Regions from separate parts of the Streptomyces sp. NBC_00683 genome, predicted to be linked through region 1. Evidence: riboswitches for the same ligand, from Rfam matches in the RefSeq annotation. Region 1 holds a riboswitch; each other region holds the start of a gene.
What was found. Region 1 has a riboswitch for cyclic di-AMP ahead of OG257_RS22975 (transglycosylase family protein). Riboswitches for the same ligand answer to the same signal wherever they lie in the genome.

Region 1 (4,870 bases):
GGGCCGGGGCGCCGGTCTTGATCTGGCCGCAGTTCACGGCGACGGCGAGGTCGGCGATGGTGACGTCCTCGGTCTCACCGGAGCGGTGGGACATCATGCACTTGAAGCCGTTGCGCTGGGCCAGCTCGACGGCGTCCAGGGTCTCGGTCAGCGAACCGATCTGGTTGACCTTGACGAGCAGGGCGTTGGCCGAGCCCTCCTCGATGCCACGGGCCAGGCGCTCGGGGTTGGTGACGAACAGGTCGTCACCGACGATCTGCACCTTGCCGCCGAGCTTGTCGGTGATGACCTTCCAGCCGGCCCAGTCGTCCTCGTACAGCGGGTCCTCGATGGAGACCAGCGGGTACGCGGAGACGAGCTCCTCGTAGTACTCGGTCATCTCGGCGGCCGAGCGGGACTTGCCCTCGAACTCGTACTTGCCGTCCTTGTAGAACTCGGACGCGGCAACGTCGAGGGCGAGCGCGATGTCGCGGCCCGGAACGTAGCCGGCTTCCTTGACGGCTTCGAGGATCAGGTCCAGGGCGGCGCGGTTGGACTCGAGGTTCGGGGCGAAGCCGCCCTCGTCACCGAGACCGGTGGACAGGCCCTTGGTCTTGAGGACCTTCTTCAGCGTGTGGTAGATCTCCGCGCCCCAGCGAAGGGCCTCGGAGAAGGACTCGGCGCCGATCGGCGCGATCATGAACTCCTGGATGTCCACGTTGGAGTCGGCGTGCGAGCCGCCGTTCAGGATGTTCATCATCGGAACGGGCAGCAGGTGCGCGTTCGGGCCGCCGAGGTAGCGGAAGAGCGGCAGGTCGGACGCCTCGGACGCGGCGTGGGCCACGGCCAGCGAGACGCCGAGGATGGCGTTGGCGCCGAGGGAGCCCTTGTTCTCGGTGGCGTCGAGGTCGAACATCGCCTGGTCGATGAGGCGCTGCTCGGTGGCGTCGTAACCGACGAGCTCCGGGCCGATCTGCTCGATGACGGCGAGGACGGCCTTCTCGACACCCTTGCCGTGGTACCGGTTGGGGTCGCCGTCGCGAAGCTCAATGGCCTCGAACGCACCGGTGGAGGCGCCGGACGGAACAGCAGCACGTCCCGTGCTGCCGTCGTCGAGGCCAACCTCGACCTCGACCGTGGGGTTGCCCCGGGAGTCGAGGATTTCCCTGGCTACGACGACGTCGATGGACGGCACGAGGCATCTCCTTCTGGGATATGACGCTGGTTGTGCAGGGTCACTGTGGCCTTGCGCCACGAGCCTAACCGGCTCGGCCCCCTGCGTCGGCCGACCGCCCGTCCCCTGGGACGAAAAAGGACCCAAGGGCCTGCATTCCGGGCAAAGGTCCAGAAATCTACTGACGAGTAACCACAATAGTTGAACGATCACGCACGCGGCGCGGCCGTGCGGCGCACCGCGGACACGACCCCGGCCCGGCGCACACGGGGGTGAGTGCGCCGGGCCGGGAGGGAACGCGTGGGGTGCCGCCGGACACCCCTACGCGGCCCCGAAGCCTTCGGGGAGGAGAGACCCGGGACTACTTCAGGTGGAGCTGCTGACCCGGGAAGATCAGGTCGGCGTCCTCGACGATGTCGTCGTTGAGCTTGAACAGCTTCTGCCAGCCGCCCTTGACCTTCTTCGCCTCGGCGATCGTGCTCAGGGTGTCGCCGGCCTTCACCTTGTACTCGCCGTCACCCTTCTTGACCTTGTCCCCGGTCGGGGTCGTGACGGTCTTCGAGGCCTCGGGGGCGGTGCGCTTCTCGCTGCGCGTGGTGGGCTGCTCGGCCTTGCGCTCCGGCTGGGCGGCCTTGTCGGCGCTCGGCGCGGAGGCGTCGACACCCGGGTCCACACCGTCGTTGGCGAGGCCGCCGGCACCGGCGCACGCCCAGGCGCCCGGGCCCTGCAGGTCGAGGAGCTTCTCGGCGGCGGTGATCTGCTGAGCCTTGGAGGCCAGGTCGGCGCGGGCGGCGAACTGCGTGCCGCCGGCGGCTGCCCAGCTGGACTGCGAGAACTGCAGGCCGCCGTAGTAGCCGTTGCCGGTGTTGATGGACCAGTTGCCACCGGACTCGCACTGCGCGACGGCGTCCCACGTGGCGACGGAGGCGGCGGAGGCGCCGGTCGCACCCATCAGCGGAACGGCGACTGCGGCACCGGTGACGCCGGCCAGGGTGGCGATACGGACGGCCTTGGACGGGCGACGGTGCTTGCCCTTGCTCGAAAGCAGCATGGTTCTCCTCACCGACGCCTACGAGGTGAGCTGTCGGGTTCGGGCCTGTGAGTTGCCCGGTCGCTCGCACTGGCAAGCGACTTCACCCCCAGCCGGCCCTCACCCGTCTTCCGACGGCCGGGTCCGGCACTTACCTGGGTCCCCCGCTCCTGCCTACGGCGCTTTACGCGTCGAATCCCTTCGGCCGACGGCAGGATTCGGCGTGACGGTCGAAGGTGCCCGCGGTGCGAGCGGTTCCGACCGTAAACATAGGCAACCCCCACATTCAAAGATGGACATCACGGACAATCAGGCCTTACCCGCAACTGGCGAAGGATCGTTTTCGCAGGTCGGAGGCGTCATCGGCGAACCGGGCGGACGAGAAGCGTGAGTTGACGCAAAGAGACCCATGTCTCACTTAGACATAAGTGGACATAGGCCTCTGAACTGCCCCCGATTATGGGGTGTTTTCCCGAATTGGATCAGTTGCCCGCGGCGGCTTCCGCACCGGCCCCGGCGGTCTTTTCGTCCGCCTTGGCACCCAGGTCGAGGCCCAGGTCGAGGTTCTGCCCGGGAAGGATCAGGTCCGGGTCGGAACCCAGCTCGTCCTTGTTGGCCTCGTAGAGCGCCGTCCAGCCTCCGGGCAGCTCCTGCGCGTCCGCGATCGCCCAGAGGTTGTCGCCCGCGCGGACGGTGTAGGTGCCGTCGCCGCCCTTGCGTGCGTCGGCGTCCCCGCGCGAGGCGTGCCGGCCGGACTCGCGCCCGTCCGTCGAGCCCGTGCCGGCCTCCGGGGCCGGCGTGCCACGGTGCTTGCCGCCCGGCGCCTCCGTCGAACCGTCAGAGGTCTCGGACGCCTCCGGCGAGGGAGAGGCCGAAGGATCAGCCTTGTCCGATCCGGTCGACTTGTCGGCTTTGGCGGTTTCGCTGCCCTTGTTGTCCGTGTTCCGGTTCCCGCTCGCGTCGTCCGACGCATCGGACGAGGGGGTGGCGGACGCATCGTCGGACGGGGTCGCGGTGTCCGACGGCTCGGCGGTCGGCTCACTGCCCGGGTCGACACCCGGGAGCGTGTTGTCCAGCGCGAGCCCGGAGATCACCGCGCAGCTGGCCCACGCCGTCACCCCCTGGTCGTCGAGCACCTTCTCCGCCACGGATATCTGCTGCGAGCGGCTGGCCAGGTCGGCGCGGGGCGCGAACGCCGTACCGCCGTAGGCCGACCAGGTGTCCTGCGAGAGCTGCAGGCCGCCGTAGTAGCCGTTGCCGAGGTCGGCGCTCCACATGCCACCGCTCTCGCACTCGGCGACCCGGTCCCAGGTCGAGGCGTCGGCTGCGTGCGCGCCGGTCGCACCGAGCAGCGGAATGGCGATGGCCGACCCTGTGACGCCTGCGGCGACGACGATGGCGGGTGCCTGCCGAGGGCGACGGTGTCTGCCGTTCGCGGAGCCCATGGGATTGCCTTCCGTGTGACTGACGTGTGACTGGTGAGTCGAACGGTGAACCTAGCCGTACTCGAACGTGTGTCACAAGTCGATGCAGCGGAGATCACGTGAAAGTCACAGAGTTGACAGAGTGTCACTTTTTTCGGAGCGCTGTCCGGGATCGAACTCCACGGGAAGAGTGCGAAGTCCGCGCATGATGAGCCCGCCCCGCCACCGCAAATCGGTAGGTTCCGCAGCAAGCCGCAGGTCGGGGAGGCGTCGCAACAGCGTCGCCAACGCCGCCTGGCCCTCCAGCCGGGCCAGCGGCGCACCCAGGCAGTAGTGGATGCCGTGCCCGTACCCGAGGTGCTGATTGTCACTCCGTGCGAGATCCAGCGTGTCCGCATCGCGGAAGCGCTCCGGGTCCCGGTCGGCGGCGGCCAGCACCACAAGAACGGGGTCCCCGGCCTCGATGCGCTGTCCGCCGAGCGTCACGGGTTCGGTGGCGTAGCGCCAGGTGGCGAGCTCCACCGGGCCGTCGTACCGCAGCAACTCCTCGATTCCCGTGGCCAGCAGCTCCGTCTCCCCGGCCTCGACCGAGCGCTGGAGCAGCTCGCGCTGTTCCGGATTGCGCAGCAGGGCGTAGGTGCCGTTGCCGATGAGGTTGACCGTGGTCTCGAAACCGGCGAACAGCAGGATGAACGCCATCGCCGCGGCTTCGTTCTCGGTGAGGTGCTCACCGTGGTCACTTGCCCGGATGAGTCCCGAGATCAGGTCGTCGCCGGGATTCTCCCTTTTGCGGTGGATGAGTTCGGCAAGGTAGCCGCGCATCTTCTTGACCGACCTGGCCACCCCGCCGCGCGGTCCGCCGCCGTGCCTGATCATCATGCCCGCCCAGTCCCGGAAGTCGTCCTGGTCCTCCGGAGGCACCCCCAGCAGGTCACAGATCGCGTAGATGGGGAGCGGGAAGGCGAAGTCGTGGATGAGGTCCGCCTTCCCCTCCTCGATGAACGTGTCGATGAGGCGGTCCGTCAGCTCCTGCACGCGCGGCGCGAACTCGGCGACCCGGCGCGGAGTGAACGCCTTGGAGACGAGCCGGCGCAGCCGGGTGTGGTCCGGCGGGTCGATGTTCAGGAGGTGCGTCATCAGATCCGCCTTGCGCTCCCCCGGGATGCCCGTCTTCCCCTTGGCGTTCGCCGACCCGGCGTGGTGCGCCGGATTCTTGGAGAGCCGGGTGTCGGCGAGGGCCTGCCTGGCATCCGCGTACCGGGT
Region 2 (4,870 bases), 2.8 Mb from region 1:
AGCACCGTGCGGCCCACTCCGCCCGCGGCGCGGCCGGCGCCGACGACGACGACCGATCCGGGGGCCAGCAGCCGCTGCACGGAGCGCGCCTCGGCCCGCTGTTCACGGCCCCGCTGGACGGCCAGGGACGCCGCGGTGGGTTCGAGGTCGAGCGTGAGGTGGACGGAACCGTCCTCGAAGCTGCGCTGCTGGGTGTAGCCGGCGTCCCGGAACACCTTGATCATCTTGTTGTTCGCGGGCAGCACTTCGGCGGCGAAGCGCACGATGCCGCGCTCACGGGCGACCGCCGCGATGTGTTCGAGGAGCGCCGATGCCACACCGCGGCCCTGGTGGGCGTCCTGGACGAGGAAGGCGACCTCGGCCTCGTCGGCGGGTGCGGAGGCCGGTCTGCCCTGTTCGTTGATCCGGTCGAAGCGGACGGTCGCGATGAACTCTCCGCCGATCGTGACGGCCAGCCCCACCCGGTCGACGTAGTCGTGATGGGTGAAGCGGTGCACGTCCTTGGCGGAGAGACGTGGGTAGGGCGCGAAGAAGCGGTAGTACTTCGACTCGTCGGAGACCTGTTCGTAGAAGCTGACCAGCCGCTCGGCATCGTCCGTGGTGATGGGCCTGATCCTGGCGGTACCACCGTCGCGGAGCACCACGTCCGCCTCCCAGTGGTCGGGGTACGCGTGATGCGGACTCTGCTCCGGCGTGGGCTCCATGGGCAAAGCCTACGGCCGCCGCACCGGTCGCGGACGGATCGTTGCGCGGGCAGTCTGAGGGAGCCGATCGGCGGTGGCGGCCTGGCCGGAGGTCGGACACAGCAGTGCGCACTGCATGAGAGACTGGTCTAGACAACTATTGATTCGTGAAGGGCAGAACCATGGCTGAGCGCCGCGTCAACGTCGGTTGGGCCGAGGGCCTGCACGCCCGCCCCGCATCCATCTTCGTCCGTGCCGCCACGGCCTCCGGCGTCCCCGTGACGATCGCCAAGGCTGACGGCAACCCGGTGAACGCCGCCTCCATGCTCGCCGTGCTCGGCCTGGGCGCCCAGGGTGGCGAGGAGATCGTGCTCGCGTCCGAGGCGGACGACGCCGAAGCCGCTCTGGACCGTCTGGCGAAGCTGGTCACCGAGGGGCTCGAGGAGCTTCCGGAGACCGTCTGATTCCGCCCGTTCCGGACCGGAATTACTTCCACGACAAAGCCGCGGTATCCCCATCGGGAGCCGCGGCTTTCTCGTTTGCGGGAAGTCCCGGACGACCGCGAAGGCGGCCTGAATTCGGGCAGCAAAAAGAAAGCCCTCCCGAATTCCCTTCTTTGTATACGGCGCCATTGTTAATGCCGGACACCTGCGATGTTTACAGAATGTTGCGAAGTCCTCACCCGGGCCGGACCCGCCGTGCGGCCGGGCCGGTCCGTGCGCCGCAGCCGGTGGGCGGCGCTGGCCCGCTCGGCGTGCTGGGCCGCCAGCGCCCTGGCCCGTTCCGCGTCACCGCGCGCCACGGCGTCCACGATGGCGCCGTGCTCGGCCCAGGAATCGGCGGGGCGGGCCGGGTGCTCGACCGCGTACATCCAGGTGATCTTGTGCCTGAGCTGGGTGAGCAGCGCGATGAGGGCGGGGCTGCCCGAGGCTTGGGCCAGCGTCTCGTGGAACCAGCCGCCCAGCGAGCGCAGATCCTCCCCCTCGCCCCGGCGAACCCGCTCCTGCCCCAGCCTGACCAGGCCTCGGAGCACTTTGAGGTGTGCCTCGGTACGACGCTGGGCGGCGCGGGCCGCGCCCAGTGGCTCCAGGAGCATGCGGATCTCCAGGAGGTCGGCGGCCTCCTGCTCCGTGGGCTCGGCGACACAGGCACCGGCGTGCCGGCGGGTGACGACGAACCCCTCGGACTCCAGGGTGCGCAGTGCCTCGCGCACCGGGACGCGGGAGACCCCGTACCGACGTGCGAGCACCTCCTCGGTGAGGCGGCTGCCGCGTTCGAAGACACCGGAGACGATGTCGTCACGGATTGCCGTGCATACCGAATGCGCGGGAATGCGCATGTCCGAACCTCCGCCTTAATCCCCGCGAAACGCGGCCGATCGACGCCTGTTCTGTGACTCTATTGCAATCAGCCGCAATTTCCGATGGCGGAGCGGAATCCATGGATATCTGCCGGCCGACGAGTACTTCTGCGGAGGTTCGCAGCGGAGCGGTACGGGGCGGCACGACGAAGGCCCCGGCAGGTGCCGGGGCCTTCGCAAAGCTGTGCGGCAGGAGGTCTCAGACCTGGAGACCGTGTGCTCGGAGGTAGGCGACAGGGTCCATGTCGGATCCGTACTCCGGGGTGGTCCGCGCCTCGAAGTGCAGGTGCGGTCCGGTGGAGTTGCCGGTGGAGCCCGACAGGCCTATCTGCTGCCCCGAGGTGACACTCTGTCCGACGGACACGCCGATCGAGGAGAGGTGGCCGTACTGGGTGTACGTGCCGTCCGTCATCCGGAGCACGATGTTGTTGCCGTACGCGCCGCCCCAGCCCGCCTCGACGACCGTTCCGGCGCCGACGGCGACGACGGAGCTGCCGGACGCGGCGCGGAAGTCGATGCCGGAGTGGCTGCCGGAGGACCAGAGGGCACCGCTGGACTTGTAGCCGGTGGTCACGGAGGAGCCGGCGACCGGGAGGTGGAAGGAGTTCAGCCGGGCGCGCTCGGCGGCGCGGGCGGCGCGCGCCTTGGCCTCACGGACCTCCTTGGCGCGGGCTTCGGCCTTGCGCTTCGCCTCGGCCTCGGCCTTCGCCTTGGCCGCCGCTTCGGCCTTCGCCTTCGCCACGACGTCGGCCTGGTGCTGCTGCGCCTCGGCCTGGGCGTCGATCTGGGCGGCGAGAGTGGTGTCGATGGCAACGGCCTGGGTCAGACCGGTGACGGTGAGGGCCTCGGAGTCCGCGGCGAGGGCCGGGGAGGCCATTCCGCCGATGACGCCGGTGGTGGCCAGAGCCGCGATGCCGGCGGCCTTGGCGCTCCTGCGCGTCAGGCGGCTCGGGGCACGGTGCTTCCCGGTGGCACGGGTGAACGCCATGGAGGGGCTGATCCTTTCCTTCCTTCTCGCCTACCGGGTTAGCTGACGGGTTCGGAGCAGGAAGGTCTCCTACGGATCCCCCGCCTCGTACGAGACGCGGACATCCGATTCACCCCAGGGACTACGTGGGTCCCCGGCTCCCCAGGCTCGCGCCTGACGGGGACTCGGCGATGACTGTCCGGCGCCGCGGATGCGGCATACGTCTGGCGGACAGCCGAGCCGACGCTAGGCCGGGCGACTTTCAATCACCAAACGGACAGGTCGCTTTGTCGCACATCCCACAGGCCATACATGAACTTTCTCCACCAATTCAGACAAAAGGGAGAACCCCGGCGAGAACGCACTCGCCGGGGTTCGCTCTGCTCCGTTCCGTCAGCCGGTGACGACCGACACCTCGCCGATACCCAGCGCCCTGACGGGCTCCGCGATCTGCGAAGCGTCTCCCACGAGAACCGTGACCAGCCGGTCCACGGGGAACGCGTTGACGACCGCGGCCGTCGCCTCCACCGTGCCGGTCTCCGCCAGGCGCGCGTACAGCTGGGCCTGGTAGTCGTCCGGGAGGTGCTGCTCCACCTGGTCGGCGAGGGTGCCCGCGACCGATGCCGCCGTCTCGAACTTCAGCGGGGCGACCCCCACGAGGTTCTGCACGGCGGTCTCGCGCTCGGCGTCCGTGAGCCCCTCGGCAGCCAGGGTGCGCAGGACCTTCCACAGGTCGTCCAGGGCCGGCCCGGTGGACTCCGTGTCCACGGAGCCGCTGATGGCGAGCATCGCGGCGCCGGTCGCCCCGGACACGGATCCGGGTGCCGTCGAGCGCAGCACCTGGCCGAAGGCCCGGACACCGTAGGTGTAGCCCTTCTCCTCGCGCAGGACGCGGTCCAGCCGGGAGGTGAGGGTGCCCCCCAGGCAGTACGTGCCCAGGACCTGGGCGGGCCAGACGCTGTCGTGCCGGTCGGCGCCGATCCGGCCGATCAGCAGCTGCGTCTGCACGGCTCCGGGACGGTCCACGATCACCACTCGGCCGGTGTCGTCCGCGGTGATCGGCGGCACCGGGCGCGACTGGCCGGCATTGCCCGACCAGTCACCGATGGTGTCCGCGAGCAGCGTGTCCAGATCGACCCCCGTGAGATCGCCGACGATGACGGCCGTCGCGGTGGACGGGCGGACATGGGCGTCGTAGAAGGCGCGCACACCCGCGGCGTCGATCCGCCGGACGGTCTCCTCGGTGCCCTGGCGCGGACGTGACATCCGCGCCGTTGCGGGGAACAGCTCCTTGGAGAGCTGCTTGGCGGCACGCCGGGCGGGGTTGGCCTGCTCGTGCGGAATCTCGTCGAGCCGGTTGCCCACCAGGCGCTCCACCTCGCTCTCGGTGAAGGCAGGCGCCCGCAGCGCTTCGGCGACCAGGCCGAGCGCCTTGGAGAGCCGGGAGACCGGAACCTCCAGCGAGACCCGGACACCGGGGTGGTCGGCGTGCGCGTCGAGCGTGGCACCGCAGCGCTCCAGCTCGGCCGCGAACTCCTCCGCGGAGTGCTTGTCGGTGCCCTCGGACAGCGCGCGCGCCATGATCGTGGCCACACCGTCCAGACCCTCGGGCTCGGCGTCGAGCGGCGCGTCCAGGAAGATCTCCACGGCGACGACCTGCTGGCCGGGGCGGTGGCAGCGCAGCACGGTCAGGCCGTTGGGCAGGGCGCCGCGATCGGGCGCGGGAAAGGCCCAGGGCCTGGCCTCGCCTGCGGTCGGCTGCGGGTGGTACTCCATCGCTACTCCAGTCACGGCGGCGTCGGTCACTTCTCGGCCCCCTCGTGGTCGTCGGTGCTGCCTGCGGCATCCTCGGCCTCGTCC
Region 3 (4,870 bases), 3.8 Mb from region 1:
ACCGGGCCGGATGATGTCGTTGCCGCCCGCGCAGAAGCTCACCAGATCCGGTGCGAGTTCCTTGGCGCGGGGGACCTGCTCCTCGACTATCTGGTCGAGGAGGCGTCCGCGTACGGCGAGATTGGCGTACCGGAAGTTCCCGTGCGGGCCGTCCGCGGGGCCGGCCGCTGCATCGGGGAGGGGGAGCTGGTCCGCCAGAATGACCGCGAAGCGGTCCGCCCAGCCGACGAGCGTCCCGTCGGGGCCGGGGTCTCCGACGCCCTCGGTGAAGCTGTCGCCAATCGCTGCGTACGACCCGATGGTGCCTCGTTGTTTGTTTCTCGAATCGTCTGCCACAAGCGCATATCCTGCACCTTCGAATGTGACCTACGCGACCGTAATAAGGGGTTGACGGGTGGTGAGATAGACCACCCGGTCAGGTTTTGGTAAAGCCGGAATAAGCAGAGGGGCGGTGCGCCGCCGCGCACCGCCCCTCTTGAGCTCACCGAGCCGCCCGATTGCGTCAGATGGAGACGCCGTGCGAGCGCAGGTAGGCGATCGGGTCGACGTCCGAGCCGTAGCTCGGGCCGGTGCGGACCTCGAAGTGGAGGTGCGGGCCGGTGGAGTTGCCGGTGGACCCGGAGAGGCCGATCTGCTGGCCGCCGGTGACGGTCTGGCCGGCCGAGACGCCGAGGGACGACAGGTGGGCGTACTGGGAGTACATGCCGTCCTCGTGCTGGATGACGACCTCGTTGCCGTACGCACCGCTCCAGCCCGCGGAGACCACGGTGCCCGGGCCGATGGACCGGACGCTGGTGCCGGAGGCGGCCTGGAAGTCGGAGCCGGTGTGGTAACCGCTGGACCAGCTGGCACCGGCGACGCGGTACTGGGTGGAGACGCTGGCGTTGGCCACCGGGGTGGTGTAGCCGGAGCTGTTGCTCTCCGAAGCACCGGTGGTGTCGGCGGCGTTGGTGGCCGTCGACGCCTTCTCGGCCGGAGCGGCGGCCTTCGGGGCCGACTCCGCCTTCGAGGGGGCGGCCTTGGAGGGAGCGGCCTTGGGCGCGGACTCCGTGGTGGAGCCGGATGCCTTGACGCCGAGGGTCAGCTTCATGCCCGGGAAGATCAGGCTCGGGTTGTCGCCGACGACCTCACGGTTGTCCTTGTACAGCTTCTCCCAGCCGCCCTTGACCTTCTTCTCGGCCGCGATCTTCGCCAGATAGTCACCGGCCACCACGGAGTAGGTCTTGGATGCGCTCTGCTTCTTCGCCACGGAGGCGGCCGGCGCGTGGTGCGCCGCACTGGCCGCCGCGGGCTTGGCGGCGGGCGCGGACTGCTCCGCGGCGAAGGCGCCGGTGGCGCCGATCAGCGGAAGGGCGAGGACGGCGCCGCCGGTCCCTGCGGCGAGGACGCCGCGGGAGATCGGGCTGGCCTTCGTACGACGGTGCTTACCCTTTGCGGGCATGGGGAATTCCTCTCCGGCGCCTGCGAGGTGAGCTGTCGGGTTCGGACTGGAGATGCCCGGCCGCGCTGAGCGCGTCTTGACCCCAAGCCGTTCCGGATCACTCCGGTCGGCGGCTTACCTGGTTCCCCCGCTCCTGCCACACGTGAGTCGGTGCGGATTCCGGGCGGCGGCAGGATTAGGCGTTCCGTCCGGATTGACGGTGACCGTAAGCGAGTCAGGACGCCGGGAACAAGCCACCGGTTGCGTACCGGAATGGGCGGTTCAATTCCGCTTCCGAATTCCGGTCACACTCCGTGGATTACGGATCTTGGCTTTCCGCGCGGCGTATGGATTACCTCTCGGCAGATTCGCCACACACCGTCACGGATATGATCCCGCTCACCTGTCGCATCCCATCTCCCGTATAAGCGGGGCATGTTCTGCTAAATACACCAATACGGACATGTCATGGCCGCCACCCCCGGCCACCGCGACCGGGAAGGCACCGGAGGGCGAAACGATTGCCCGATGAATCCATGTCGTATCGTCGCGGGCGTGCCCCTGTCGGCGAGCGGCGCCGACGCCAGACACTCCAGGAGTCCTTGTGACGCAGCAGCTGCCAGAGGTTCCGTCGACAGACGCCGAGCTGACCGGTGTCCGCAACTTCCGCGACGTGGGCGGCCTGCCGACCACGGACGGCGGCAGGGTGCGCTACGGGCGCCTCTACCGCAGCGGCCACCTGGCGCACGCCACCGAGACGGACGCGGCATTCCTGGCCGGACTCGGCCTGCACACGGTCTTCGACTTCCGCAATGCCGCCGACCACAAGCTCGACGGCCTTGACGTGGAACTCCCCGGTGTCCGGAATGTCAGCATTCCTCTCTCCGACCCGGCCGACGGCGCCGAGTTCTGGCGACTGGTGCGCGACGGCGACATCCAGCAGCTGCGCTCGATCCTCGCCGACGGCAAGGGGACGGCCCGCATGATCGCGTCCTACCGGTCGATCATCACGGACCGCACCGCGGAGCACAGCAGGGTCCTGCACGCGCTGGCCGAGGACAGCGTGCCGGCGCTGATGCACTGCGCGGCGGGCAAGGACCGGGCCGGTCTGTCGATCGCGATCTCGCTGCTGGCCGTCGGCGTCGAGAAGGAGGCCGTCGAGGCCGACTACCTCAAGTCCAACGACGCCCACCGCCGCTACAAGGTGCGGCGCAGCGACACGTCGTCGGCGGGGATGTCGGACGAGGTGATGGAGCTCCTCAACCCGCTCTTCGGTGCGCACTCCGACTACCTCGCCGCCGCCTTCGCCGCGATCGAGGAGACCTGGGGCGGTACGGACCGCTACCTCAGCGAGGGGCTGAAGCTGGCGCCCGAAACCCGCGAGAGGCTGCGCGAGCGCCTCGTCGAGGAGGCGTAGCGCAGGCGGTCAGCCTTTGCCCGCCACGGTGAACAGGAGAAAGAGGAAGGCCGCGACGACGTGGCCGGCCACCAGATAGGCGACGAGCCGGATGACGACACCACGGGGCATCTTCCGCTCGTGCGTGTCCTTGTTCTCCCGCAGGCGCGGGGTGAGCGGGTCGTAGTGCTCCGAATCGGACATGGCAGTCCTCTCTTTCGGCCCTCGGGCCGAGGTGGCCGGTGTGCGGCAGGTGCGGTGGGGCGTGGGAGGTCAGCGAAGGCGCGTCCCACTGCCGAGGCACAGCTCCGCCGAGGGGCTCTGCAGCAGGGTGTGGACGAAGAGCAGCTCGGCGCCACCGCGGTCGAGTGCCGCGATCCGGTGCGGGGTGAGCGAGTCGAAGTGCGCGCTGTCCCCCGGGTCGAGGTCGTGCACGGTCTCCCCCAGGCTCAGTCGCAGCCGCCCGTCGAGGACGTACAGCCACTCCTCGCCGGGATGGACGCGTACAAGATCACCCTGTGCCCCGTGGGGAACCAGGACACGCAACGCCTGCATCGCCCGGCCTGAGCCACCGGCCTGCTGGTACACCCAGCCGTCGGCCTCGGCGCCACCGGAGGCACTGCCGGAAGCGCCACCCGAGGCACCACCCGGTGTCCCGCCGAATGCGCCGACCGGAGCGCCCGCGAACGGGCCGCCGCGGATGATCGCGTCACGCTCGGGCGGCATCTCTCCGAGCAGCTCGGAAACCGTCGTACCGTAGATGCGGGCGAGCCCGAGCAGCATCGGCAGCGAGGGCTGTCTGCGGCCCGTCTCGAGCCGGGAGAGGTGGGCCGGGGAGAGATCGGCCCGCCGAGCGGCGGCCTCCAGGGTCAGACCCCGGTCGCGGCGCAGTTCACGCAGGCGCGGCGCGACTCCGGGCAGTTCGTCGGCCGCCCCTCCGTCAGGAGGATTCATGACTCCATTGGGCCAGGAACTTTCCTCGGAGGCAACTTTCTTGCCTCCGAGGCAAAGAGTCAGCGGTTGGCGACGGCCTGCTTGACCAGCGTCCTGCCGAAGTCCCACATCAGCCCGCCACCGCTGTGAGCGTCGTCCATGACGGCCGTGAAGGCGGACACGAAGCGGTCCACCTCGGGCTCACCGATGACCAGCGGCGGGATCAGCTTGATCACTTCCAGGTGGTCGCCGGAGACCTGCGTGAGGATCCGGTGCTTCTGCAGCAGCGGCACGACCACCATCTGGGCGAAGAGCCCCTTCCTGGCCGCCTGCAGCATGGTCCAGCGGCTGCGGAGCTTCAACGAGGACGGCCGGCCGAACTCGATCCCGATCATCAGCCCCCGCCCGCGCACCTCGTGCAGCAGCTCGTAGCGGCCGACGAGCGCGGCGAGCCGCTCGCGCAGCAGGTCACCCGTGCGGCGGGCGTTCGCGACCGTCTCCTCGTCCTCCATCACCGCGAGGACCGCGAGCCCGGCTGCCATGGCCTGGGCGTTGGAGCCGAAGCTCGCCGAGTGCACGAGCACCCGGTCCATGGAGGAGTAGACGCGTTTGAAGATCCAGTCCTTGCCGAGCGTCGCGCCGACCGGCACGTAGCCGCCGGAGAGCGCCTTGGCCACGCAGACGAGATCGGGTTCGACGCCCTCCTCGTGCTGATACGCGTAGAAGTCGCCGGTCCTGCCCAGACCGGTCTGCACCTCGTCGACGATGAGCACCGCCTTGTGCCGGTGCAGCAGCTCCTGCGCGGACCGCAGGAAGCCCGGTGGCGAGGCGTGCACCCCCTTGCCCTGGATCGGCTCGACCACCAGGCCCGCCACGTCTCCGCGCTTGAGCTCGCGCCGCAGGGCATCCAGATCACCGAGGGCGATCGCCGTGTCGGGAAGCAGGGGTGCGAAGCCGTCCCGGAACCCCGCTTCACCGTTGACCGAGAGCGAGCCGGTCGTCAGGCCGTGGAAGGCATGGGTGCAGTAGAGGATCCGGGGCTTGCCGGTGGCGTACCGGGCGAATTTCAGCGCGGTCTCGACGGCCTCGGTGCCGCTGTTGCCGAAGAACACCCGGTCCAG

Region 2: it holds a riboswitch for cyclic di-AMP, as region 1 does, so the genes downstream of both, OG257_RS10315 (M23 family metallopeptidase) here and OG257_RS22975 (transglycosylase family protein) in region 1, are expected to answer to the same signal.
Region 3: it holds a riboswitch for cyclic di-AMP, as region 1 does, so the genes downstream of both, OG257_RS05715 (M23 family metallopeptidase) here and OG257_RS22975 (transglycosylase family protein) in region 1, are expected to answer to the same signal.

What each region holds. Positions count from the first base shown of each region.
Region 1 is NZ_CP109013.1:5,125,763-5,130,632, reverse strand. Features, by position in the region: gene eno (phosphopyruvate hydratase) at 1-1,174, opposite strand, end outside; gene OG257_RS22975 (transglycosylase family protein) at 1,515-2,204, opposite strand; cyclic di-AMP (ydaO/yuaA leader) riboswitch at 2,205-2,375, opposite strand; gene OG257_RS22970 (transglycosylase family protein) at 2,666-3,628, opposite strand; gene OG257_RS22965 (cytochrome P450 family protein) at 3,734-4,870, opposite strand, start outside.
Region 2 is NZ_CP109013.1:2,358,858-2,363,727, forward strand. Features, by position in the region: gene OG257_RS10300 (GNAT family N-acetyltransferase) at 1-704, opposite strand, end outside; gene OG257_RS10305 (HPr family phosphocarrier protein) at 866-1,147, shown strand; gene OG257_RS10310 (GntR family transcriptional regulator) at 1,318-2,022, opposite strand; gene OG257_RS10315 (M23 family metallopeptidase) at 2,243-3,031, opposite strand; cyclic di-AMP (ydaO/yuaA leader) riboswitch at 3,044-3,211, opposite strand; gene OG257_RS10320 (M16 family metallopeptidase) at 3,404-4,786, opposite strand; gene OG257_RS10325 (M16 family metallopeptidase) at 4,813-4,870, opposite strand, start outside.
Region 3 is NZ_CP109013.1:1,280,903-1,285,772, forward strand. Features, by position in the region: gene OG257_RS05710 (SGNH/GDSL hydrolase family protein) at 1-336, opposite strand, end outside; gene OG257_RS05715 (M23 family metallopeptidase) at 503-1,441, opposite strand; cyclic di-AMP (ydaO/yuaA leader) riboswitch at 1,446-1,604, opposite strand; gene OG257_RS05720 (tyrosine-protein phosphatase) at 2,025-2,837, shown strand; gene OG257_RS05725 (DUF6126 family protein) at 2,847-3,020, opposite strand; gene OG257_RS05730 (helix-turn-helix domain-containing protein) at 3,090-3,770, opposite strand; gene OG257_RS05735 (aspartate aminotransferase family protein) at 3,830-4,870, opposite strand, start outside.